Regions from separate parts of the Microbispora hainanensis genome, predicted to be linked through region 3. Evidence: riboswitches for the same ligand, from Rfam matches in the RefSeq annotation. Region 3 holds a riboswitch; each other region holds the start of a gene.

Region 1 (7,641 bases), 1.7 Mb from region 3:
GAGGTCGGCGTCGTCGCGCCAGTTGCGGGCGTCGATGAGCGGCAGCAGGCCGGCGCCGTACGCGCCGGGTTTGGAGCCGAAGACGCGGCTGGTGGCGCGGCGCTCATCGCCGTGCCGGGCGAGGTCGGCGTGGACGTGCGCGCGCAGCGGGTTGACCTCGGCGGGCTCGTCCAGCGCAGCGACCGTGCGGACGGCCTCGTCGAGCAGCGCCACGACGTGCGGGAACGCGTCGCGGAAGAATCCGCTGATCCGCACGATCACGTCGACGCGGGGGCGGCCCAGCTCCTCGGCGGGCATGACCGCGAAGCCGGTCACCCGGCGGGAGGCGTCGTCCCACTCCGGGCGCACGCCGAGCAGCGCCATGATCTCGGCGATGTCGTCGCCCTGGGTGCGCATCGCGCTGGTGCCCCAGACCGTGAGCCCGACCGTGCGCGGATGTTCGCCGGTGTCGGCGTGGTAGCGCTCGACCAGCGAGGCCGCGAGCGCCGAGCCGGTCTCCCAGGCCAGCCGTGACGGGATGGCCTTGGGATCCACGGAGTAGAAGTTGCGGCCGGTCGGCAGCACGCCGACCAGCCCGCGCGTGGGCGACCCGGAAGGACCGGCGGGCACATATCCGCCGTCGAGCGCGTGCAGCACATGCGCCACCTCGTCCGTCGTCCGGTCGAGCCGGGGCACGACCTCGGTCGCGGCGAAGCGCAGCACCCGGGCGGCCTCCGCGTGGTCCGTGACCGTGCCGGCCGCCGCGGGATCCCAGCCGTGGTCCTCCATCGCCTGGACCAGCCGCCGCGCCTCGGCCTCGAACGCGTCCACCTCGGCCGTACCCGCGTCCGGGGAGAGGCCGAGGGCCTCGCGCAGGCCGGGCAGCGCCCCGGCGGCGCCGGCCCAGACCTGGCGGGCGCGCAGCACGGCGAGCACCAGGTCGACCCGGGCCTCACCGGTGTGCACCTGGCCCAGCACGTGCAGGCCGTCGCGGATCTGCGCGTCCTTGATCTCGCACAGGTAGCCGTCGACGTGCAGCAGGAAGTCGTCGAACTCCGCGTCCTGCGGCCGCTCGTCCACGTGCAGGTCGTGGTGGAGCCGGGCGGCCTGGATCAGCGTCCAGATCCGCGCGCGTACGGCCGGCAGCTTGGCCGGGTCGAGCGCGGCGACGGTGGCGTGCTCGTCCATGAGCTGCTCCAGGCGGGCGAGGTCGCCGTAGGAGTCGGCCCTGGCCATCGGCGGGATCAGGTGGTCGACGACGGTGGCGTGCGCCCGCCGCTTGGCCTGGGTGCCCTCACCGGGGTCGTTGACGATGAACGGATAGACCAGCGGCAGCGCGCCGAGCGCGGCGTCGGGCGCGCACGACGCCGCCAGCCCGAGCCCCTTGCCCGGAAGCCACTCCAGCGTGCCGTGCTTGCCGAGGTGGACGACCGCGTGCGCGCCGAACTCGCGGGCCAGCCACCAGTACGCCGCGAGGTAGTGGTGGCTGGGCGGCAGGTCGGGGTCGTGATAGATGGCGACCGGGTTCTCGCCGAATCCCCGGGGCGGCTGGATCGCGAGCAGGACGTTGCCGAACCGCAGCGCCGCGAGCACGATGTCGGTGCCGTCCACATAGAGGGAGCCCGGCGGCGGCCCCCAGTGGGCGGTCACCGCGTCGCGCAGGTCGCCGGGCAGCGCCGCGAACCACTCCCGGTAGGCGTGCAGCGGCACGCGGGCGGGGGCGGCCTCGATCTGCTCCTCGGTGAGCCACTCCACGTCGTGGCCGCCGGCCGCGATCAGGGCGTGGATCAGCGCGTCGCCGTCGTCGGGCGCGTCGCCCACGTCATATCCGGCGTCGCGCAGGGCGCGCAGCAGCACGACGGCGGAGGCCGGGGTGTCGAGCCCGACGGCGTTGCCGACCCGGGAGTGCCGCGTGGGATAGGACGACAGCACGATCGCCAGGCGCTTGTCCGCGTTCGGCACGTGGCGCAGCCGGGCGTGCGCGACCGCGAGCGCGGCCACCCGGGCGCACCGCTCGGCGTCGGCGACGTAGACCGGCACGCCGTCGGGCCCGTCCTCCTTGAACGAGAACGGCACGGTGATCAGGCGCCCGTCGAACTCGGGCACCGCCACCTGCATCGCGGCGTCCATCGGGGACAGCCCGGCGTCGGAGTCCGCCCACACCGCGCGGGGCGTGGTCAGGCACAGCGCCTGCAGCACCGGCACGTCGAGGGCGGCCAGCGCCCCCGCGTCCCAGGCGTCCTCGTCGCCCCCGGCGCTCGCGGCGGCGGCGACCGCCCCGCCCGCGGCCAGCACGGTGACGACCAGCGCGTCCACGGGCCGCAGCAGGTCGAGCAGGTCGTCACCCGCGCCCCGGAGCGATCCGCAGAAGACCGGCAGCACGTCGGCGCCCGCCGCTTCGACGGCGTCGCACAGCGCGTCGACGAACGCCGTGTTGCCCGACAGCTCGTGCGCCCGGTAGTAGACCACGCCGACCAGCGGGCGGCCCTCCCGGCGGGCGCGGCCGGGCCGTACGCCGGACTCGGGCGTGGGCCGGGGCGGCGCGAAGCCCTCGCCGGTCAGCAGGAGCGTGTCGGACAGGAAGCGGCGCAGCTCCGCGAGGTTGTCCGGGCCGCCCTCGGCCAGATAGGCGAGCGCCTGCGCGGCGACCCCGGACGGCACGGTGGACAGGGCCATCAGCGCGGCGTCCGGGGCCTGCTCGCCGCCCAGGACCACGGTGGGCAGCCCGGCCGCGAGCACGGCGTCGAGTCCCTCGGGCCAGGAGCGCCTGCCGCCGAGCAGCCGGACGACGACGGCGTCCACGCCGTCCACCAGGGCGGGCACGTCCTCCGCGGCCGTACGCGCGGGGTTGGCGACCCGCCAGCCGGCCCCGCTCCGGGTCGCGGCGAGCAGCTCGGTGTCGGCGGTGGACAGCAGCAGCATCCTCGGCGGTGTCGTCATGGACGGTCCTCCCGCAGCGTGAGCTCGGCGATGGGCAGGCCGGTGGGCACGCCGCGCTCGATGAGCCGCCACACGGCCTCGGTGTCGAGGTGCTCCTCCACGAGGTCGCCCAGGGCGTCGAGGCGGGCCTCCCGGTGCGCGGCGAACGTTCCGGTCCCGGGCAGCCAGGCCCGGCCGGTGACGGCGGCGACCTCGGCGAGGAAGGCCCGGCGGAATCCGTCGCGCTCGAACAGGCCGTGCCAGGTCGTGCCCCACACCTGCCCGGCCCGGCAGCCGTCGAGGAACGGCTCGCCGCCGTCGAAGGTCACCCGGCCGTGGTGGATCTGGTAGCCCGCGACCACGTGACCCCGCCACTCGCCCTCCGCGAGCGTGAGCACCTTGCCCGGCGCGTACGCCGTCCGGGCAGGCAGCAGCCCGAGGCCGGGCACCCGGCCGGCCCGGCTCTCGACCTCGTCGTCGATGACCGTGCCGAGCATCTGGTAGCCGCCGCAGATCCCGAGCACCGGGCGGCCCTCGGCGGCGCGGCGGCGCAGCGCCTCGTCCAGGCCGCGCTCGCGCAGCCAGGCGAGGTCGCCGACGGTGGCGCGGGTGCCGGGCAGCACGACGAGGTCGGCGTCGGCGAGCTCGGCGGGGGTGGTGACGAGGCGGACGCTCACCCCCGGCTCGGCGGCGAGCGCGTCGGCGTCGGTGACGTTGGACATGCGCGGCAGCCGCACGAGGGCCACGCGCAGCACGTCACGTCCCACCGGCGGGGTGAGCAGGCCGGGACGGCTGTCGAGGTCGAGGGAGTCCTCCACGTCGAGCCACAGGCCCGAGCGCCACGGCAGCACGCCGAGGCACGGCCGGCCGGTCGCCTCCGTGAGCCAGTCGAGCCCCGGCCGCAGCAGCGCGAGGTCGCCGCGGAACTTGTTGACCACGAAGCCCGCGATGTGCCGCTGGTCGTGCCGGTCGAGCACGGCGATGGTGCCGGCGAAGTGCGCGAGCACGCCACCCCTGTCGATGTCGCCGACGACGAGCGCCGGCAGGCCGGCGGCGCGGGCCAGGCCCATGTTGGCGATGTCGCGGTCGCGCAGGTTGACCTCGGCGGGGCTGCCCGCGCCCTCGCAGATCACGACGTCGTAGCGGCGGCGCAGGCCGTCGAGCGCGTCGAGGGCGACGTCGAGCAGGCGCATCTTGTGGTCGCGGTAGGACATGGCGTCCACGTCGGCGTGCGCGCGGCCGAGCACGACCACGTGGGAGTGCCGATCGCCCGCGGGTTTGATCAGCACCGGGTTCATCGCGGCCTCGGGCTCGACCCGGGCCGCCACGGCCTGCATCGCCTGGGCCCGCCCGATCTCGCCGCCGTCGGCGGTGACCATCGAGTTGAGCGCCATGTTCTGCGCCTTGAACGGCGCGACCCGTACGCCGCGCCGGGCCAGCCACCGGCACAGGCCGGCCACCAGCACGCTCTTTCCCGCGTCGGAGGTCGTGCCCGCCACGAGCAGGCCGCCGCCGGCCACGTCAGCAGGTGGAGCGCGAAACCGGCAGTGAGGCGCGTCTGCGCAGGCCTGTCCGGGCCATGGCATGTCCCCCCTGGGGGTATCCGCGCCCCCGGTAGAAGGTCCGACGGCCGGAGTATCCTGGCTCCCGGATCAGCGCTCCCCTCAGCCTTCCCGCCCGTGCTGGGCAGTGGCGTGGGTGAGGTTCGCTCCCCGGTGACAGTGGCGGGACCGCGCCGGATTCACACCGGCTTCCTCCGCGTCCGTCGCTTGCGGGGTCAACTTACACCTTCGTGCCGGATGTCCCGCAAGTACGGTCTGTCGGATATATCGGAATCGCTACGTATGTCGGGCCGGTGTGGTGTGCCCGGATCGGCTTTGCCATGATGCCCGGGTGAAACGGGGGAGGGCAGTGCTGGGGCGGCTGCCGTTGGTGATCCGACGTGCGCTGGCCGAGCCGCTGCTGCTGGCGGCCGCGTTCGGCTCCATCCTGCTCGCCACCACGGCGATCGCGGCGCTGCTGCTGCACGCGGGGTCGGCGAGCCAGGCGGGCGTGCGGAGGGCCCTGGACACGGCACCGCTCGCCGCCACCGCCACCGTCGTCACCTCCTCGGTCACGTCCGGGGACTTCGCGAAGGTCGACCAGGCCGTCCGCGCGGGCATCGCCCACGCCCATGGCGAGGTGCCCGTACGGGTCACCGCGCGCGTCGAGTCCGCCTCCTACGCGCTGAGGGGACGAGATAAAGGTGGTCAGCCCGTCCTGACCCGGTTCGCCACGTACGAGGGACTGGACGGCCAGGCCGACCTGGTGAGCGGCCGATGGCCCACGCGGAAAGGGACCGCGGGGACGGCGCGGGGAACGACAGCGGGGACGGCAGGCGATACGGCCGTCGCGCTCTCGGAGCCGGCCGCGCGGGCGATGAGGGTCTCCACCGGCGACACGTTCACCGTCGTCGGACGCCTGGACGGCAAGCCGGCCCGCGTGCGCGTCTCCGGCGTCTTCCGGCTGCGCGACCCCGACGACCCGCGCTGGACGGGAGAGGACCTGCTGCGCCACGGCACGCAGACCGCCGACTTCACTTCCCGAGGCCCCATGGTCGTGCCGGCCGGCGTCTTCCTCGACCGGTTCGCGGCCGGCGCCTCGGCCCGCTGGCTCGCCGAGCCCGACCTGCGCCGGCTCCCGCCCGAGCGACTGCGGCCGTTCTCGGCGTCGGTCGCCGGGATCTCCGCCGACGTACGGTCCGGCTGCCCCCGGTGCACGGTCACCGAGACGCTGTCCGGCACACTGCTGCGGCTCGACCACGGCGCGCTGGTCGCCCGCTCGACCATGCTGGTGCCGGTGCTCCAGCTGCTCGTGCTGGCCGCGTACGCGCTGGCGCTGACCGCGCGGCTGCTCGCCGAACACCGCCGGATGGAGACGGCCCTGCTGCGATCGAGGGGCGGCGGGTCGCCGCGGCTCGCCGCCATGGCGGCGGGGGAGGCGCTGCTGATCGCGCTGCCCTGCGCGCCCGCGGCGCCGTTCCTCGCACCCGTCCTCCTGCGGCTGCTGAGCGCCTTCCCCTGGATCGAGGCCACCGGCGTGGAGCCGCCCCGCGCGCCCGACGGCAGCACGTTCGCCGTGGCGGCGGTGGTCGCGCTCGCCTGCGCCGCCATGCTGGCGGCGCCGCCCCTGCTCGCCGCCCGCCGCACGTACGTCGAGGAGCAGGCGGCGCGCGGGCGCGCCGACCGGCCCGGCCTGGTGCAGCGGGCCGGGGCCGACGTGGCACTGCTCGTCCTGGCGGCCCTCGCCATCTGGCGCCTGCGCGGCCAGGACGCGGCGGAGACGACGCGCCTCGGCGGCGAGCTCGGGCTCGACCCGCTCGTCGGGGCCGGGCCGGCGCTCGCCCTGCTCTGCGGCGGGATGGCCGCCCTGCGGCTGGTGCCCGCCGTCGCGAAGATCGCCGAGCGGGCGACGCGGCGACGCCCCGGGTTCGGCCCGGCCGTGGCCGCCCGGCAGGTGAGCCGGCGCCCGGCCCGCTATTCGGGCCCGGCGCTGCTGCTGACGATGGCGACGGCGATCGGCGTGCTGTCCCTGACCACGGCCGCGACCTGGCGCTCCGCCCAGGAGGACCGGGCCAGGCACGTCGCCGGATCCTCGCTGCGCGTCCCGGCCCTGCCCGGCGACGACGCCCGGACCTTCACCAGGCTGCCGGGGGTCGCGGCGGCCGTGCCCGCGCACCGCGCCACGGTCGTCGCCGACGGCGCGGACGCCACGCTGATCGCCGCCGACGCGGCGGATCTGGGCCGGGTGCTGCTGCTGCGCCCCGACCTGTCGCAACTGCCGCCGGCCACGCTGGCCTCCCGGATCACCGGGTCCGCCGGGCGACCGCTCCCGGTCGTGGTGACCCCCGGGCTGGCGGACACCACCAGGATCACCGCGGGCACGGCGGCGATCCCCGTCCGGGTCGTGGGCGTCGTCACGGCGATGCCCGGCACGCCCGAGGGCACCCCGGCCCTGCTCGCCGACCTCACGGCGTTCCGGGGGAAGGGCGCCGAGGGGCAGGTGACGGAGTGGTGGCTGGCCGCCGACGGTTCCACTCGGGATGCCCTGGCCGCCTCGGGACGCGGCAGGGACATCGTGGACGCGGCCGCCCTCACCGCCGGTTACCGGGACGACCCCACGGCGGCCGGTCTGCAGGGCGCGCTGCTGCTCGGCTTCGCGGCGGCGCTGGCGTTCGCCGTGCTGGGATTCCTGGTCAACACGGCGGTCTCGGCGCGCGAGCGCAGGGGGGAGTTCGCCGTGCTCGGCGCGCTCGGCGTGAGTTTCCGGCAGACGCTCGGCCTGCTCGCGGCCGAGCAGTCGTTCGTGATCGGGCTGTCGCTGGCCGGTGGGGTGGCGCTCGCCGTGGCCGTCTCCGCCGCGGTGGTGCCGCCGATGGTGTCAGCCGGATACGCGACCGCGGGCGGGCTGCCGGTGTCGCTCCACGTGCCGTGGCCACAGGTGGCGGCGCTCGCCGTCGCGATCCTCGCGGTGCTCCTCGCGATCGTGGCGGGGCTCGCGCGGTCGCTGCACCGCCGTGAGCCGGCCGCCGTGCTGCGTGCGGGGGAGGCGTCATGATCCGCCTGCCGGGAGTGCACGGGCTTCTGGGAGTGCACAAGGGTGTGGCCGCGCTGCTGGCCGCGCTGGTCTTCGGCGCCGCCCTGGTCGTCTCGGCCCTGCCCCGCATGGTCGAGTCGTCCCTCGACGCGGCGGCCAGGTCGGCCG
Region 2 (7,641 bases), 3.1 Mb from region 3:
CGCCGGGGTGTTCGCCCAGGTCAGCAACACCCTGAGTACATCCGACTCGCCGATGGAGCTCCAGGAGAGCCTGGGCCCGGCGCTGCCCGGCGTGACCACCTACTTCGGTGTGCCGACGCCCACGACGGTCGGGGCCAAACCCGCGTTCCGCATCGAGGGCGTGCTCAGCGACCCCCAGCAGGCCGGACGGCTCGAGTTCATCGCCTACGTCGTACGGCAGGGCGACACGGGCACGACCGTCCTGATCACGTTCTTCTGCCCGCCGGGCAAGTTCAACCAGTCGAACATCGACCACATGGTGAACAGCATCGCGTTCACGTCCTAGCCCCGCCGGGTGCGCCAGTCGCGTGCGCCGTCGAGGACGGCCCGGTGGACCGCACGGGCGATCCGCGCGCCCCAGACGGAGCGCGGGCCGCCGAACTCCTCCGCCGGGCCGTCCTCCCGCGCGGCGACGCACACGGCGTCCGACGCGGTCCCGGTGCAGGGGAAGCCCGCCTCAAGCAGCGCCTGCGTCTTCGCCTCGGTGACCGTCATGACGGCGTTGACCAGCGCGGGGTCGGAGAACGCGACCGGCACGGCCACCAGGATGTTGATCGTCCCCGGCCGCGGCGCCCGCCCACCGGTTGCCGGCATCCCGGCATCGCCCGTGCCGACCGGCTCGCGCGCGGGACCGGATGCGGCCGGACCGACGGGCTCCTGCGCGGACGCCGAAGCGGGCTCGGGGGCGGCAGGGGCGGCGGGCAGGCCGGGGTCGGGCACGCCCTCGGGCGCGGCCGCCCAGGTCGGCACGCCCAGGCCGACCGTGGCGACGGCCTCCGCTCCCCCGTCGGCCGCCGTGACGTACCGCTCCACCAGCGCCGCCGTCATCATGCCGACCCCGGGGCCGCCGGGCCCGAGCGCGTCCATGTGCTCGACCGGGTCCATGCGTGAGTAACCCGCGGCCACCTGCGCGTTCAGCACCCACTCCCGGGGACCGATGCCGCCGCCCAGCATCGCCGAGGAGATCATCCGCCAGCCGGGCCCGAACCGCCACAGCAGCGTGCCCAGCCGCTGGCCGTCCTCCGTACGGTGCGTCAGGGACGGCCGGAGGAGGCCCGTCATGCCTCCTCCGCCATCGAGGAGACCGACGGGCGCACCAGGTGGACGACGGGGCGGCCCTCGGGGCCGGGCTCCACCCGCACGCGGGCGCCGAAGTGCTCGGTCAGCAGCGGCTCGGCCAGCACCTGTCCGGGCGGCCCGGCCGCGACCGCCCGCCCTGCGGCGAGCAGCACGAGCACGTCGGCGTACTGCCCGGCGAGGCTGAGGTCGTGCAGCGTCGTCACGACGGTGAGGTCGTCGGCCAGGCGCAGCCGGTCGACGAGTTCGAGCACCTGCTGCTGGTGGCCCAGGTCGAGCGCCGTGGTCGGCTCGTCGAGCAGCAGCACCGGCGCCTGCTGCACCAGCGCCCTGGCGAGCACGACGCGCTGACGCTCGCCGCCGGACAGGTGCCCGAGCGGCCGCGACGCGAAGCCGTCCAGGTCGAGCCGTTCCAGCACCGACCGCGTCACCTCGCGGTCCCGCGCGCTCTCGCTGCCGAGATAGGCGATGTACGGCGTGCGGCCGAGCAGCGCGTAGTCGTAGACCGTCATGTCGGGCGGCAGCGCCGGGCTCTGCGGCGCGTAGGCGATCAGCCGTGCCCGGCGGCGCGGGCGCAGGTCGTCGACGGCCGTCCCCTCGACGAGCACCTCGCCCTCCCTCGGCACCAGCCCGGCGACGGCCCGCAGGAGCGTGGACTTGCCCGCGCCGTTCGGCCCGATGATCGCCAGCCACTGGCCGGGCGCGGCCGACAGCGTGACGTCCGTGAGCACCCGCCGCCCGCCCAGCGTGACGCCCACGCCGCGCGCCTCGACGGCCGGTGCGGCCCGCCCGCTCACGTCCCCACCCGCCGGGTCACGCGCAGGATGGTGACGAAGAACGGCGCCCCCACGAACGCCGTGACGACCCCGATCGGCAGCTCGGCCGGCGCGAGCACCGTACGCGCGATCGTGTCGGCCAGCACGAGGAACGCCGCGCCGCCGAGGAACGACACCGGCAGCACGATCCGGTAGGACCAGCCGGCGAGCCGCCGGACCACGTGGGGCACCACGATCCCGACGAACGCGATCAGCCCGCTGACCGCCACGGCCGACGCGGTGGCGAGCGAGGCGGCCAGCAGCACGACGAAGCGCACCCGCGCCGCGCGCAGGCCGAGACTCACCGCTTCCTCGTCGCCCACCGACAGCACGTCGAGCAGCCGCCCGTGCAGCAGCATGCCGATGGTGGACACCGCGGCGTACGGCGCGATCATGCGGAGCTGGTCCCAGCCGCCGCCGACGTCGCCGAGGATCCAGGAGTAGATCCGCTGCAGTTCCTCCACCTTGAGCTGCTGCACGAAGGTCTGGATGGCGGTGAGGAACGAGGTGACCGCGACACCGGCGAGCACCAGCGTCGCGGTGCCGCCGCCCCGGCCCGCCGTGTGGCCCAGCGCGTACGCGAGGAACACCCCGCCGACGGCCCCGGCGAAGGCGGCGATCGGCACCGCGGTCACGCCGGTGTCGCCGCCCAGGAAGACCACGACGAGCGTCACCGTGAGGCCGGCACCGGCCGCCGCCCCGAGCAGGTAGGGATCGGCCAGCGGGTTGCGGAACACGCCCTGGTAGCCGGCCCCGGCCGTGGCGAGCAGCCCGCCCACGACGGCCGCGAGCAGCACCCGCGGCACCCGGAGCTGGAACAGCAGCCCCTCCTCGACCGGCGACAGGCCCGAGTGCACGGACACCAGCGGCAGCCGGTCGAGCAGTGCGAGCGCGATGGCGCGGGGCGAGATGCCCGCCGCGCCCGCCATCAGGCCGAGGGCGAGACTGGCCGCCAGCACGACGGACGCGACGAGCAGCGCCCGGCCGCGCGGCCGGGCCGGGGTCATGACGCCACCACCGGCCTCACCACGTCACCTGGCACCAGGCCACCGAGCGCCCCGCCACCGAGCACCGTGTCATCGGGCACCATGCCACCGTGCCGTGTCACCAGAGGCCGTGTCACCAGAGGCCGTGTCAGCGGGCGTCGTACCACCAGGCGCCGCGCCGCCAGGGGCGTCCGCGTCGTCACCGGCTCAGCTCGCCGCCTTCTGCACGGCGTCGCTGACGGCCTGGGCGAGGTCGGCGACCCGGGGCCCCCAGCGGGAGGCGAGGTCGTCGTCCAGCCCCACCACGCGGCCCTTCTTCACGGCGGTCAGGCCGGACCAGCCCGGCCGCTTGGCCAGCGCGGCGGCGTCCTGCCCGCAGCACTTCGTGTCACCGAGGAAGATCAGGTCGGGGTCGGCCTTGGCGATGAACTCCGCCGACAGCTTGGGATAGCCGCCCGCCGCGTCCGGCGCCTCGTCGGCGATGTTCTTCAGCCCGAACAGGCTGTAGACCTGCCCGATGAACGTGCTCGACGTCGCCGCGTAGGGCGTGGTGTCCAGCTCGTGGTAGTACGTCAGCTCCTTGTCCTTCGGCGCCGCCGCCGCGAGGGCGTCGATCTTCTGCTTGACGCCGGTCGCCACCTCGTCGGCCTTGGCCGCGTTGCCGGTGGCCGCGCCGAGGTCCCGGATCTGGTCGTAGGTGTCGTCGAGCTTGGTCGCGGCGGGTTCGAGCAGCACCGGCACGCCGACCTTGCCGAGCCCGGTGACCACGCCCTCCAGGTCGTTGGCGAGCACCACGAGGTCGGGCTTGGTGGCGACGATCGCCTCGACATTGGGCTTGAACCCCGACAGCGAGGTCTTGGGCGCCTCGGGCGGGTAGTTCGACTGGTCGTCCACCGCCGTCACCTGCGCGCCCGCGCCGATCGCGAACAGGATCTCGGTGGCCGTCGGGGACAGCGACACGATGTGCTCGGGCTTCTTGGCGATGGTCACCGCGCCGTTGCCCGCCTGAACGGTGACGGGGAATGCGGCCTGACCGGTGCCGTCCGAGACGGCGGGGGTGGGGGTAGCGGACGTGGCGGCGCCGTCGCTCTGGCCGCAGCCGGCCAGAGCGAGCACGCCCAGCACCACACCCGCGACGGCCGTGCGTACGGGCCTCACGAGGTCCTCCATAAGGGGGAATGCCGGGAATCGAGGGACCCGCTGGAAGCGACGGATCACCCTTTTCCACGAGGGTCGATAGCGTCGGCGCGCAGCGCAGGCGACCTGGCTCGTCCCCGGGGGCGGGGAACCACAGTTGCGGGACAGCGCCGGATTCTCACCGGACTTCGCTACGCGGCGCGCGTCGGACGCAACGGTACCAATCCCTCACGCGGCGTCCACCCCCGGCCCGGGACCCCACCGCCCCGGGCGGACGGCGATCCACGCGCGCGGCCGTCGGCCTGGGCGTACGCGGGGTTGGTAGGGCCGGCCCTACCCCGGTGGTAGGGGGCCTCCCATGATCGGAAGTAGGGACCGCGTCGCTGCGCCGGGCGGGGGCGCGGCGGGACGCTTGAACCGCTCGCGAAGACCGGGCCCCAGGCCCCGGGCCACCGCAGCCCCCGAACCACCGCGACCTCGAACCACCCCGACCTCGAACCACCGCAACCCCGAACCACCGAGGCTTCGAGCCCCCACCGCCCGCGGAACGCCCCCGCGGCGGCCCCGAAACAGCGAAGGCGGCTTCTCGTGTCCCTGACCATGCTTCCCCCCGCAGCCGAGCGGGCCCCGGCCGCACCCGCGCCGCGCGACCGCTTCATCGACGTCCTGCGCGTCTTCGGGATGGTCCTGGTGGTCGTCCAGCACTGGACGATGCCGGTCCTGTCGTACGCCCAGGGGCGGCTCACGACCGGCAACGCCCTGGCGGCGATCCCGTACGTCACCTGGATCTCGCAGGTCATGCCACTGGTGTTCTTCACCGGGGGCGCGGCCAACGCGATCAGCTTCCGGTCCGCGGCTCGCCGGGGCGGGACGGCCCGGGAGTGGACCGCGCGGCGGGTACGCCGCCTGGCCTGGCCGGTGGTGCCGCTGGCGGTCGTGTGGCTGCCGCTCCCCCACCTTCTGACGGCCCTGGGCGTGCCCGCGCAGCCGGTGGAGGTGGCCGCGCGGACGGTCGGGCAGCTCCTGTGGTTCCTGGCGGTCTACCTGCTGGCCGTGGTGACCACGCCGCGCCTGCTGCGGATGCGGGCCGGGGTGGTCCTGCCAGTGCTGGCGGGCGGCGCGGTGCTGACGGACGTGGTCCGGTTCTCCGGCCTGGAGGCCGCCGGTTATCTCAACGTCGCCTTCGTCTGGCTGGCCGTCCACCAGGTCGGGTTCCGGTACGCCGAAGGCGGCCTGGAGCGGCTGAGGGGACGGCGGGCCGCGGGGCTCGCGGTGGCCGGGTTCGCGATGGTGGCGGCCCTGGTGGCGACCGGGCCCTACCCCTCCAGCATGATCGGGATGCCGGGGATGATCTCGAACATGGCCCCGCCGAGCGCCTGCCTGCTCGCACTGTTCGCCGGTCAGCTCGGCCTGGCGATGCTGCTGCGCCCCGCCGTGAACGCGCTGGCCGCCCGGCCGGTGGCCGAGAGGGTGCTCACCGCGCTCGCGCCGCACATGATGACGATCTACCTGTGGCACATGACCGCGCTCGTCGCCGTCGCCGGTGTGGCGGTCATCGGGCTCGGGCTGACGCCCACCGCCGGCTCGGCGGCCTGGTGGAGCGCCGCCCCGCCGTGCCTGGCCGCCCTGGCGCTGGTGCTGGTCGGGCTCACCGCGCTGCTCGGCCGCTTCGAGAACCCCGCGGGCGCCGCCGCCCACCGGCACGTGCCCGTGGCCGTACCCCTCATGGGCGGCGCGCTGCTCACGCTCACCATCACCGGGTTCGCGCCCGGCCCCGCGCCGGTGATCGCCTCCGTCGCCCTAGGCGCGGGCCTCGCCCTGGTCAGCCGGCCCGCAGCTGCCGCTCCACGTCGTCGATGATCTCCTGCATGCGCAGTCCGTGGCGGGCGTCGAGCGGATGCCCGCCGCCGTCGCGCACGGTGCTCGCGAACTGCCGCACCACCTCGGGGAAGACGTCGCCGAGCTCGGAGCCGAGCAGCGAGGCGGTGCCGAGCCTGCCGTACACGTCGACACGGCTGGGCGGGGTCTCCCCCTCGACGGCCATGCTGAGCGACGCCTCGCTGACCGCGCCGCCCTCGTGCTCCAGCAGCAGGCCGACCCAGCCGAGCGGGTCGCCGTGGGCCTTGACCCCGACCACGCGGCCCAGCGCGGCGTCGAGCAGGTCGATCGTGTGCGGGCCCACGTCGAGCACCGCCCCGCGCTCCAGCCGCCAGGGGGTGGCGAAGGGGCCGCCGCGCAGGCTTCCCGAGATGTTCGCGGCGTGCCCGCCGAAGGGCTCGATCCGCCGGGCCCGCTCCAGGAAGCCGGCCGTCGCCGCCGAATAGCGGAACGTGAAGAGCATCTGGGAGGCGACGCCCGCCTCCTCGATCGCCCCGGCGAGGCGCCGGGCGCCGTCGAGGTCGGCCGCGAGCGGCTTCTCCAGCAGCAGGGCCTTTCCCGCCCGGGCCGCGAGCACGCCGAGTTCGGCCTGCACGGTGGGCGGCACGCAGAAGGCGACCGCCTCCGACGCCGCGAACAGGTCCTCCAGCCGCTCGAAGGCGGGCGCGCCGTGGGCGTCCGCCAGCGCTCGCGCCGCCTCGGGCCTGCGCGCCCACACTCCGGACAGCGTCGTGTGCGGCCCGGCCGCGAGAGCGGGCGCGTGCACCATCTCCGCCCACGGTCCCGCACCGACGAGTCCCACCCGCACCGGCTCCATGTGGCGCCCCCTTTCCCGCGGGGACCCTACTGCAGGCCGCGGGCGGGTGGTCAAGGGGGCCCGTCGCGGGTGAAATCGGACGTACGGGCAAGATGGACGCTCTATGAACGTCATCCTGTTGAGGCACGGCGAGACCGAGTGGAGCAGGGCCGGGCGGCACACGGGCCGCACCGACCTGCCGCTGACACCCCACGGCGAGGAGCAGGCACGGGCGCTGTCCCGCCTGGTGGCGGGCCGGTCGTTCGCGCTGGTCCTCGTCAGTCCCGCACAGCGGGCCCGCCGTACGGCCGAGCTGGCCGGCGCCGGGCGGTACGAGGTGGACCCGAACCTGTGGGAGTGGGACTACGGCGGCTACGAGGGCATCACCACCGCCGAGATCCGCCGGTCACGCCCCGGCTGGTACGTCTGGCGCGACGGCGTGATCCCGGGAGACGAGGCGCACCCGGGCGAGACCGTGGAGCACGTCGGGGAACGGGCGGACAAGGTGCTCGCCCGGATCCGCCCGGCGGACGGGGACGTGCTGGTCGTCGCGCACGCCCACATGCTGCGTGTGCTGGCGGCCCGCTGGCTGTCGCTGCCCGCCGACCACGGCAGGCTCTTCCGGCTCGACACCGGGACGTACTCCGTCCTCGGCCACGAGCACGACGAGCCCGTCCTGCTCCACTGGAATGTGCCGGCCTGACGACGCGACGGCCCGAGTCACGCGCACCCGGGACCCGGGCGTCACGCAGCGTCCACCTGGGCGACCTGCTGGGGCTGCGGACCTCGGCCGGTGAGCCATTCCAGGACCTTGCGGTGGCCGCGCCGGGCGTCTTCGAAGTGCCCCCACCGCCAGTACCTGGGCTGCTCCCGTACCCCGGTGACCCACGTCCGGTAGGCCACCGACCTCGGC
Region 3 (7,641 bases):
GGTACTCGGTCATCCACACCCCGCCGCGGGAGCTGCCGCCGTACTTCGCCGAGTTCCGCCGTGTGCTGGCCCCCGGCGGCCACCTCCTGCTCGGGTTCTTCGAATCCGAGGGCGATCCGGTGACGGAGTTCGACCACAAGGCGGCGCCGGCGTACCGCTGGCCGATCGACGGCCTCGCCGAGCCGGCGCGCGAGGCGGGCTTCGCCGAGGTGGCACGGATGCTGCGCGAGCCTCTCGACGGCGAGCGGTTCCGCCAGGGCCGCCTGCTGCTGCGCAGGAGCTGAATCCCGGCGGGCGGCCTCGCGGACACTGCCCTGACCGCAACGAGGGGCTGTCATGGCGCCGTTTGGAGCCTTCGCGGAGCTGATCCTGCCCGAAAACGGGCAGGATCCTTGTTAGTCGGTATCGGCGCTGCGTTAGGGTCCTGCTCTGTGTCCACGGCACGGCATCCCTTCGAGGATCTGATCGGTCACCTCACCCGGACCACGTCACTGGGGCCCGGGGAGGCGGCTCGCGTGGTGGCCGACGTCCTGGCGTACTTCGGCGAGCCCGCGGAAGAGTACGTGCGGCGCCGCCACGGCGAACTCAAGTCGAGGGGGCTGACGAACGACCAGATCTTTCCCAGAATCTCCGCCGAGCTCGCGGGAAGGCGTGTCGCGGCACCGGAGCTGACCCTGCGCCAGCTCCGGCGGATCGTTTACGGATAGGAGCGGTTATGTGCGGAATCGTCGCTTATGTCGGGCCAAAGGATGCGGCACCCATCCTGCTCGAAGGTCTCCAGCGACTGGAGTACCGGGGCTACGACTCGGCCGGCCTCGCCGTCGTGAACGCCAAGAGCCTCAAGACGCGCAAGGTCAAGGGCCGGGTCGCCGACCTGGCGGCGGCCGTACCCGCGAAGTTCAAGGGCACGAGCGGCATCGGGCACACCCGCTGGGCCACCCACGGCGCGCCCAGTGACGTGAACGCGCACCCGCACCTCGACCAGGAGCAGCGCGTCGCGGTCGTGCACAACGGCATCATCGAGAACGCCGACGAGCTGCGCCGCCGCCTGGAGGGCGAGGGCGTGAAGTTCGAGAGCGAGACCGACAGCGAGGTGCTCTCGCAGCTCGTCGGGCGCATGGTCAAGGAGACCGACTCGCTGCGCGAGGCCGTCTCACGGGCGCTGAAGAGCGTGGTCGGCACGTACGGCATCGCCGTCATCGACGCGCAGCGTCCCGGCGAGATCGTGGTGGCCCGCAACGGCAGCCCGATCGTGCTCGGCCTCGGCGAGAAGGAGATGTTCGCCGCCTCCGACGTCGCCGCGCTCATCCGCTACACCCGGCAGGTCGTCCACCTGGAGGACGGCGAGCTCGCGGTCATCAAGGCCGACGGGTTCAACACGTTCACCAGCGACGCCAGGGAGACGGCCAAGGAGCCGTTCACGGTCGACTGGGACGCCGGCCACTACGACAACGGCGGCTACGAGCACTACCTGCTCAAGGAGATCTCCGAGCAGCCCGACACGGTCGCCCGCACGCTGCGCGGCCGGATCGACGACCGGTTCCACATCGCCCACCTGGGCGGCCTCAACATGGACGCCCGCGAGACCCGCTCGTTCCGCCGCGTGAAGATCATCGGCTGTGGGTCCGCGTACTACTCCGGGCAGATGGGCGCGCAGCTCATCGAGGAGCTGGCCCGCATCCCCGCCGACGCCGAGCCCGCGTCGGAGTTCCGCTACCGCAGCCCCGTCGTCGAGCCCGACACGCTGTACGTGGCGATCAGCCAGTCGGGGGAGACGTACGACACGCTCGCCGCCGTGCAGGAGCTCAAGCGCAAGGGCGGCCGGGTGCTCGGCATCGTCAACACCGTCGGCAGCGCCATCGCCCGGGAGACCGACGGCGGCATCTACCTGCACGCGGGTCCCGAGGTCTCGGTGGCGTCCACCAAGGCGTTCACCTCGACGGCCGTGGCGTTCGCGCTGCTCGCCCTGCACCTCGGCCGCGTACGCGACCTGTCGCCCGCCGACGGCCGCAGGATCTGCGAGGGCCTGCGCCGGCTGCCCGAGCAGATCAAGGAGATCCTCACGCTGGAGGACCGGATCAGGGATCTGGCGAAGAAGTACGCCGACTCGCCGGGCATGATGTTCGTCGGCCGGGTGCGCGGCTACCCGGTGGCCCGCGAGGGCGCGCAGAAGCTCAAGGAGATCTCCTACGTCCACGCCGAGGCATACCCGGCGAGCGAGCTCAAGCACGGCCCGCTCGCGCTGATCAGCCCCGAGCTGCCGACGGTCGCGATCGTCCCGGACGACGAGCTGCTCGACAAGAACCTCACCACGCTGGGCGAGATCCGGGCCAGGCACGGGCGCATCCTCATGGTCGGCCACCGCACGTCCGAGGCGGCCGACGACTGCATCGTGGTGCCCAAGAACGAGGTCGAGCTCGACCCCATCCTGCTCACGATCCCGCTGCAGCTTTTCGCCTACCACGCGGCCGTCGCCCTGGAGCGCGACGTCGACCGCCCGCGCAACCTCGCCAAGAGCGTGACGGTCGAATAACCGTCCGCACGCCGTACGGCCCACGCCGCGTGCCGGTGCGGGCCGTACGGAGTCAGGCCCGGGACGCCGCGCGCGACCGGACGGCGGCGACGACCTCGCTCGTGTCCAGGCAGGCGATGCCCATCCCCGCCAGCTCGCGGTCCGCGCCGGCGGTCCAGCCGGACAGGGCGTCGCGGACCGCGACGGCGCGCAGGTCGCGCTCGGTCGCGTCGACGAGGGTGGAACGCGGGCAGTTCGGGTAGTTGCACCCGGCGACGACCACGGTGCTCACCGCGCGTTCCGCGAGGTGCTCCAGCAGCGGGGTGCCGTAGAAGGCGCTCCAGCGGGCTTTGTACAGGATGTGCTCGCCCGGGCCGACCTCCTGCGCGCGTCCCGCGAGGAGCAGGTCCGGGTCGAGCTCGCGTTCCGCCGTTCCGCCGGGGAGCCCGCCGGGGAGCAGTCCGGCGGCCAGCTGGGAGCCCGGGGAGTGCGGGTTGACCATGCCGCGCAGCGTCCGGCGGCACAGGTCGGCGTTGCTGCCGTCGGGCAGATAGAGGCGCACGACATGCACGATGGGCCGCCCCGCCTCGCGGAACGCGTGCGTGAGGCGCCGGACCGCGGGCAGCACCTCGGCGGTGCCGGCGATGCCGGCGACGAAGTCGCGCTGCAGGTCGATGGTGAGCAGCGCGCTGCGGGAGAACTCGGGCCCGGTGTATTCGGGCCCGGTGTATTCGTGGCTGGTGTATTCGTCCATGCCCGGCAACGCTAGGCGCGCGAGCCGCGCCGGTCTTGTACGTCGTTGCGCGCGAACCGGCCCGGGGTGGCCGCGAACGTACGGCGGAAATGGCGGTGCAGGTGCGCCTGGTCGTAGAAGCCGCTCTCCGCGGCGGCCCGCGCGATGGTGTGCCCGGCGGTCAGGAGCTGCTGGGCGCAGCGCAGGCGGAGCTGGAGCAGGTAGCCGTGCGGGGTCACGCCGGTCTCGCGGCGGAAGGCGCGCAGCAGCCGGAACCGGGGCAGGCCCGCCACCTGCGCGAGCTCGTCCAGGCTTGGGGTGCGCCGCAGGTCTTCGGCCAGATGCCGCTGCACCTTCGCGACCGGCCCCGCCGGCGTCGTGCGGATGGGCGCCGGGGCGATTCCGCGGCGCGTGTAGCGGGCGAGGATCTCGGTGCACAGCGCCTCGAACTCCTCCTGCGCGGCGAGGGAGGTCTGGTCCCGGCGGCGGTGCAGCCGGATCAGGCGGGCGGCCAGGCGAGGATCGTACGGAGCCGGTGTGGAGAAGGCCGGCCGGTGCCCGGCGAGCTCCGCGAGCAGGTGCTGCGGGATGTAGAAGACCCGGTAGTCCCAGCCCTCGGGGATGCCGGGACGGCCGGCGTGGATGGTGTCGGCGTCGAGGAGGAGCAGGCTGCCCGCGGGCGCGTGCTCGGTGGCGCCGCGATAGCGGACGGCCTCCACCCCGCGCTCGATCGCCGCTATGGCGTACTCGCTGTGCGCGTGCGGAACGAAGTGATGCCTACGGAAGGACGCCGTCATCAGCCGTATGTCGTCGCGGCCGTAACGGTGCTCGACAAGGTCCTCCATGCCTGCCTTTGTATACGACGCCTGTATCCCTGACCGAGCGGGTGTTGCGCACGCGGAACTGCCCGCGCGAGCCAAGCGGGTCGAGGTGATCAAGCCCGACCTGCGTGCCCACTGTCACACCTGCTGTGCCGCACTGGGCAGTCACCATCGCAGCGAGGACGACGGCTTCTTTCCGAGCTCCTGCGGCAGGCGCCTGACCCGCGACCACCGCGGGATCGCCCTCTACCCGGCGAGAACCACCCATCGATCGCCGCAGCCGTAACGTCCGTTATGTGGTGACATGGTGTAGTTACTCATAGTCTGTGCATGTAAGGGACTCTTCGGGGTGGAGGGTGCCGACATGCGACGCCGTACGGTCCTCGCACTGGGAGTCCTGGCCCTCGCGGGCGCATGCGGTGTCCCCGCACCCCCGCGCCGCGGGGAGCTCTCCCTGATGGTCCCGGGCCCGCCCGGCGGGTGCGGGGAGGGCGTCGCCGCCGGGTTCAAGTCGCTCGTGGAAGGGCGTGGCTGGGCCCGGGCCGTACGGATCAGGCGGGAGACCGGTGGCGGCGGGACGGCTCTCGCCGACCTGAACCGGCCGGGGGCCGGCCTGGTGGTCGCCGACTCCGCGCTGCTCGCCGCCTGCGCGCTGGCCCGCGACCCCCTCCTCGTGGCCCGGGCCGTACCGCTCGCGCGGCTGGCGGGGGAGTGGGAGGTGCTGGTCGCCTCGCCCGACTCGGGCTATCGCACGTTCGACCAGTTCGCCGCCGCGCTGCTGCGGAACCCGGGGGCGCACCGGGTCGCGGGCGGCGCCGACCGTGGCCCGGAACACCTGCTGTTCGGCATGACCGCCCGGGGCCTGGGAGCCGACGTCCGCCTGCTCGACTACGTCGCGTTCGGCAGCAGGGCGCAGGCCGTCGCCGCGGTCGTCGACGGGCGGCTCGCGCTCGGGTTCGGCAGCAGGCGCGAGGTCGCCCCCCATGTGCGCGCCGGACGGCTGCGCCCGCTCGCCGTCTCCTCCGCCGAGCGGCTGTCCGGGGTGGACGCGCCGACGCTGTCGGAGTCGGGCGTACGCGTCGTGTTCGCCGACTGGACCGGGCTGATCGCCCCGCGCGGCACGCCCGAGCCGGACGCCCTGCTCGATCTGTGCCGTGCCGTCGCCGGCACGCCGGGCTGGCGGCGCCTGTGCGAGCGCAACGACTGGACGCCGATGTGGCTCGACGGCGACGACTTCCGGCAATGGCTCGCCGGCGAGGCGCGCCGTACGGCCCTGCTCCTCAATGATCTCGGACTCCGCTGAAAAACACAACTTGTGGGGGCGCTTGCGGGAAGGGCCACTAGATGTAGGATCCATCGCGTTGCTGGTTCACCTTGGTGAGGCAAGAGGGAACCCGGTGGAAATCCGGGACTGCCCCGCAGCGGTGAGCGGGAACGACCGCCGTCGGCACAGCACGGTGCTGTGCTCCGAGCACTGGGCGCGAGCGCGCCCGGGAAGCGACGGCCAGTAGGACCGGCAGGGCGCGAGCCCGGCCGGGCGCCCGCGAGTCCGAAGACCTGCCAGCGATGCGCGCGCATGGGCGCGCGCCCCGCGCCGGGCCCCGAGGGCGGGCTCGCCGCATCGTCACGGCACGAATCCCTCTCGTGCGCGTGCGCCGCGGCATGCCTCCCTCCGGTCCGGCCGGGACACGAGACGACGAGGAGAGGGCATCTGATGACGATCACCGACCCGGCCTCCGCTTCCGCGGACCCCGCGTCAGAGGTACGCGGCGGGCCGTGGGCTTCGGCGGGGAACTCCGGACCCTCCACCGGTGCCGTACGGCGGGCATCGGCCGGCCCGGACGGCGGCCCGGACGGCGGCCCGGACGGCGGGTGGGACGCGGCGCAGGTCTGGCAGGCCATCGAGGAGGCGGCGGCCGGGGTCATCGCCGACCCGGAGAACTCGCGCCGGGCGGCCAGGCTGCTGAGCGGGCTGATCGCGGAGGAGGCGGCGGCCGAGGGGGTGCGCACGTTCTCCGAGTCGGTCGCCGCCGCCCACGCCGCCGGGCTGCTTGGCGACGCCGTCGCCGCCTTCGTGGCCGGTGAGGCCGAGGCGCTCGACGCGCTGATCGACCCGGCGGCCGACGACCGGTTCGAATACTTCGGGCTGCGCACGGTCTACGACCGCTACCTGCTGCGCCACCCGGTCACCCGGCGCGTGCTGGAGCGCCCGCAGCACTTCCTGCTGCGCGTCGCCTGCGGGCTGTCGGCCACGGTGGCGGAGGCGGCCGAGCTGTACGGCCTGATGTCCACGCTGGCCTATCTGCCCAGCTCGCCGACGCTGTTCAACTCGGGCGCGCGCCGGCCGCAGCTCTCGTCGTGCTTCCTGCTCGACTCCCCGAGGGACGAGCTGGAGAGCATCTACGAGCGGTACGGCCAGGTGGCCCGGCTGTCGAAGTATTCGGGCGGGATCGGCATCGCCTGGACGCGGGTGCGCTCGCGCGGCTCGCTGATCCGGGGCACCAACGGCCTGTCCAACGGCATCGTGCCGTGGCTGCGCACGCTCGACGCGTCGGTGGCGGCCGTCAATCAGGGCGGCAGGCGCAAGGGCGCGGCCTGCGTCTACCTGGAGACCTGGCACGCCGACATCGAGGAGTTCCTGGAGCTTCGCGACAACACGGGCGAGGAGTCGCGGCGCACGCACAACCTCAACCTGGCCAACTGGGTGCCCGACGAGTTCATGCGCCGGGTCGAGGCGGACGGCACGTGGTCGCTGTTCGACCCCAAGGAGGTCCCCGAGCTGACCGACCTGTGGGGTGAGGCGTTCGACACCCGTTATCGCGAGCTGGAGGCCGCCGGGTGCTACGTCAAGCAGGTGCCGGCCCGCGCCCTCTATGCCCGGATGATGCGCACGCTCGCCCAGACCGGCAACGGCTGGATGACGTTCAAGGACGCCTCCAACCGCGCCTCCAACCAGACCGCGCGGCCCGGCAACGTCATCCACCTGTCCAACCTGTGCACCGAGATCCTGGAGGTCACCAGCGACGGCGAGACCGCCGTGTGCAACCTCGGCTCGGTCAACCTCGCCGCGCACCTGACCCCGGAGGGCGACGCCGTCGACTTCGGCAGGCTCCGCGCCACCGTCCGCACCGCCGTACGGTTCCTGGACCGGACGATCGACCTCGGCTTCTATCCGACGCCCGAGGCGGAGGCGGCCAACCGCAAGTGGCGGCCGGTCGGCCTCGGCGTCATGGGCCTCGCCGACGTGTTCTTCGCGCTGCGCCTGCCGTTCGACTCGCCCGAGGCGCTCGCGCTGTCCACCCGCATCGCCGAGGAGATCGCGCTCGCGGCGTACGGCACCTCGGCCGACCTGGCCGCGGAGCGCGGGCGCCACCCGGCGTACGGGGAGACGCGGGCGGCGGACGGCGTGCTGCACCTCGACCACTATCCGTGCACCCCGGTCCACCCGGAGGAGTGGGCCGCGCTGCGGGCCAGGATCGCGGAGACCGGACTGCGCAACTCCCTGCTGATCGCGATCGCGCCGACGGCCACGATCGCCTCGATCGCGGGCTGCTACGAGTGCGTCGAGCCGCAGG

The links. Region 3 has a riboswitch for cobalamin ahead of OHB01_RS36130 (ribonucleoside-diphosphate reductase subunit alpha). Riboswitches for the same ligand answer to the same signal wherever they lie in the genome.
Region 1: linked by a shared signal. The riboswitch ahead of OHB01_RS28625 (cobyric acid synthase) and the one ahead of OHB01_RS36130 (ribonucleoside-diphosphate reductase subunit alpha) in region 3 are both predicted to bind cobalamin.
Region 2: linked by a shared signal. The riboswitch ahead of OHB01_RS22895 (ABC transporter substrate-binding protein) and the one ahead of OHB01_RS36130 (ribonucleoside-diphosphate reductase subunit alpha) in region 3 are both predicted to bind cobalamin.

What each region holds. Positions count from the first base shown of each region.
Region 1 covers NZ_CP108086.1:6,211,927-6,219,567, forward strand. The annotation lists gene cobN (cobaltochelatase subunit CobN) at 1-2,919, opposite strand, end outside; gene OHB01_RS28625 (cobyric acid synthase) at 2,916-4,418, opposite strand; cobalamin riboswitch at 4,532-4,655, opposite strand; gene OHB01_RS28630 (FtsX-like permease family protein) at 4,792-7,494, shown strand; gene OHB01_RS28635 (FtsX-like permease family protein) at 7,491-7,641, shown strand, end outside.
Region 2 covers NZ_CP108086.1:4,891,733-4,899,373, reverse strand. The annotation lists gene OHB01_RS22915 (serine/threonine-protein kinase) at 1-325, shown strand, start outside; gene OHB01_RS22910 (adenosylcobinamide amidohydrolase) at 322-1,101, opposite strand; gene OHB01_RS22905 (ABC transporter ATP-binding protein) at 1,098-1,913, opposite strand; gene OHB01_RS22900 (iron ABC transporter permease) at 1,910-2,938, opposite strand; gene OHB01_RS22895 (ABC transporter substrate-binding protein) at 3,125-4,075, opposite strand; cobalamin riboswitch at 4,153-4,289, opposite strand; gene OHB01_RS22890 (acyltransferase) at 4,643-5,914, shown strand; gene OHB01_RS22885 (Gfo/Idh/MocA family protein) at 5,877-6,749, opposite strand; gene OHB01_RS22880 (histidine phosphatase family protein) at 6,853-7,431, shown strand; gene OHB01_RS22875 (hypothetical protein) at 7,473-7,641, opposite strand, start outside.
Region 3 covers NZ_CP108086.1:7,954,585-7,962,225, reverse strand. The annotation lists gene OHB01_RS36160 (class I SAM-dependent methyltransferase) at 1-284, shown strand, start outside; gene OHB01_RS36155 (hypothetical protein) at 432-707, shown strand; gene glmS (glutamine--fructose-6-phosphate transaminase (isomerizing)) at 716-2,533, shown strand; gene OHB01_RS36145 (isochorismatase family cysteine hydrolase) at 2,586-3,266, opposite strand; gene OHB01_RS36140 (AraC family transcriptional regulator) at 3,278-4,090, opposite strand; gene OHB01_RS36135 (tripartite tricarboxylate transporter substrate-binding protein) at 4,431-5,369, shown strand; cobalamin riboswitch at 5,415-5,646, shown strand; gene OHB01_RS36130 (ribonucleoside-diphosphate reductase subunit alpha) at 5,781-7,641, shown strand, end outside.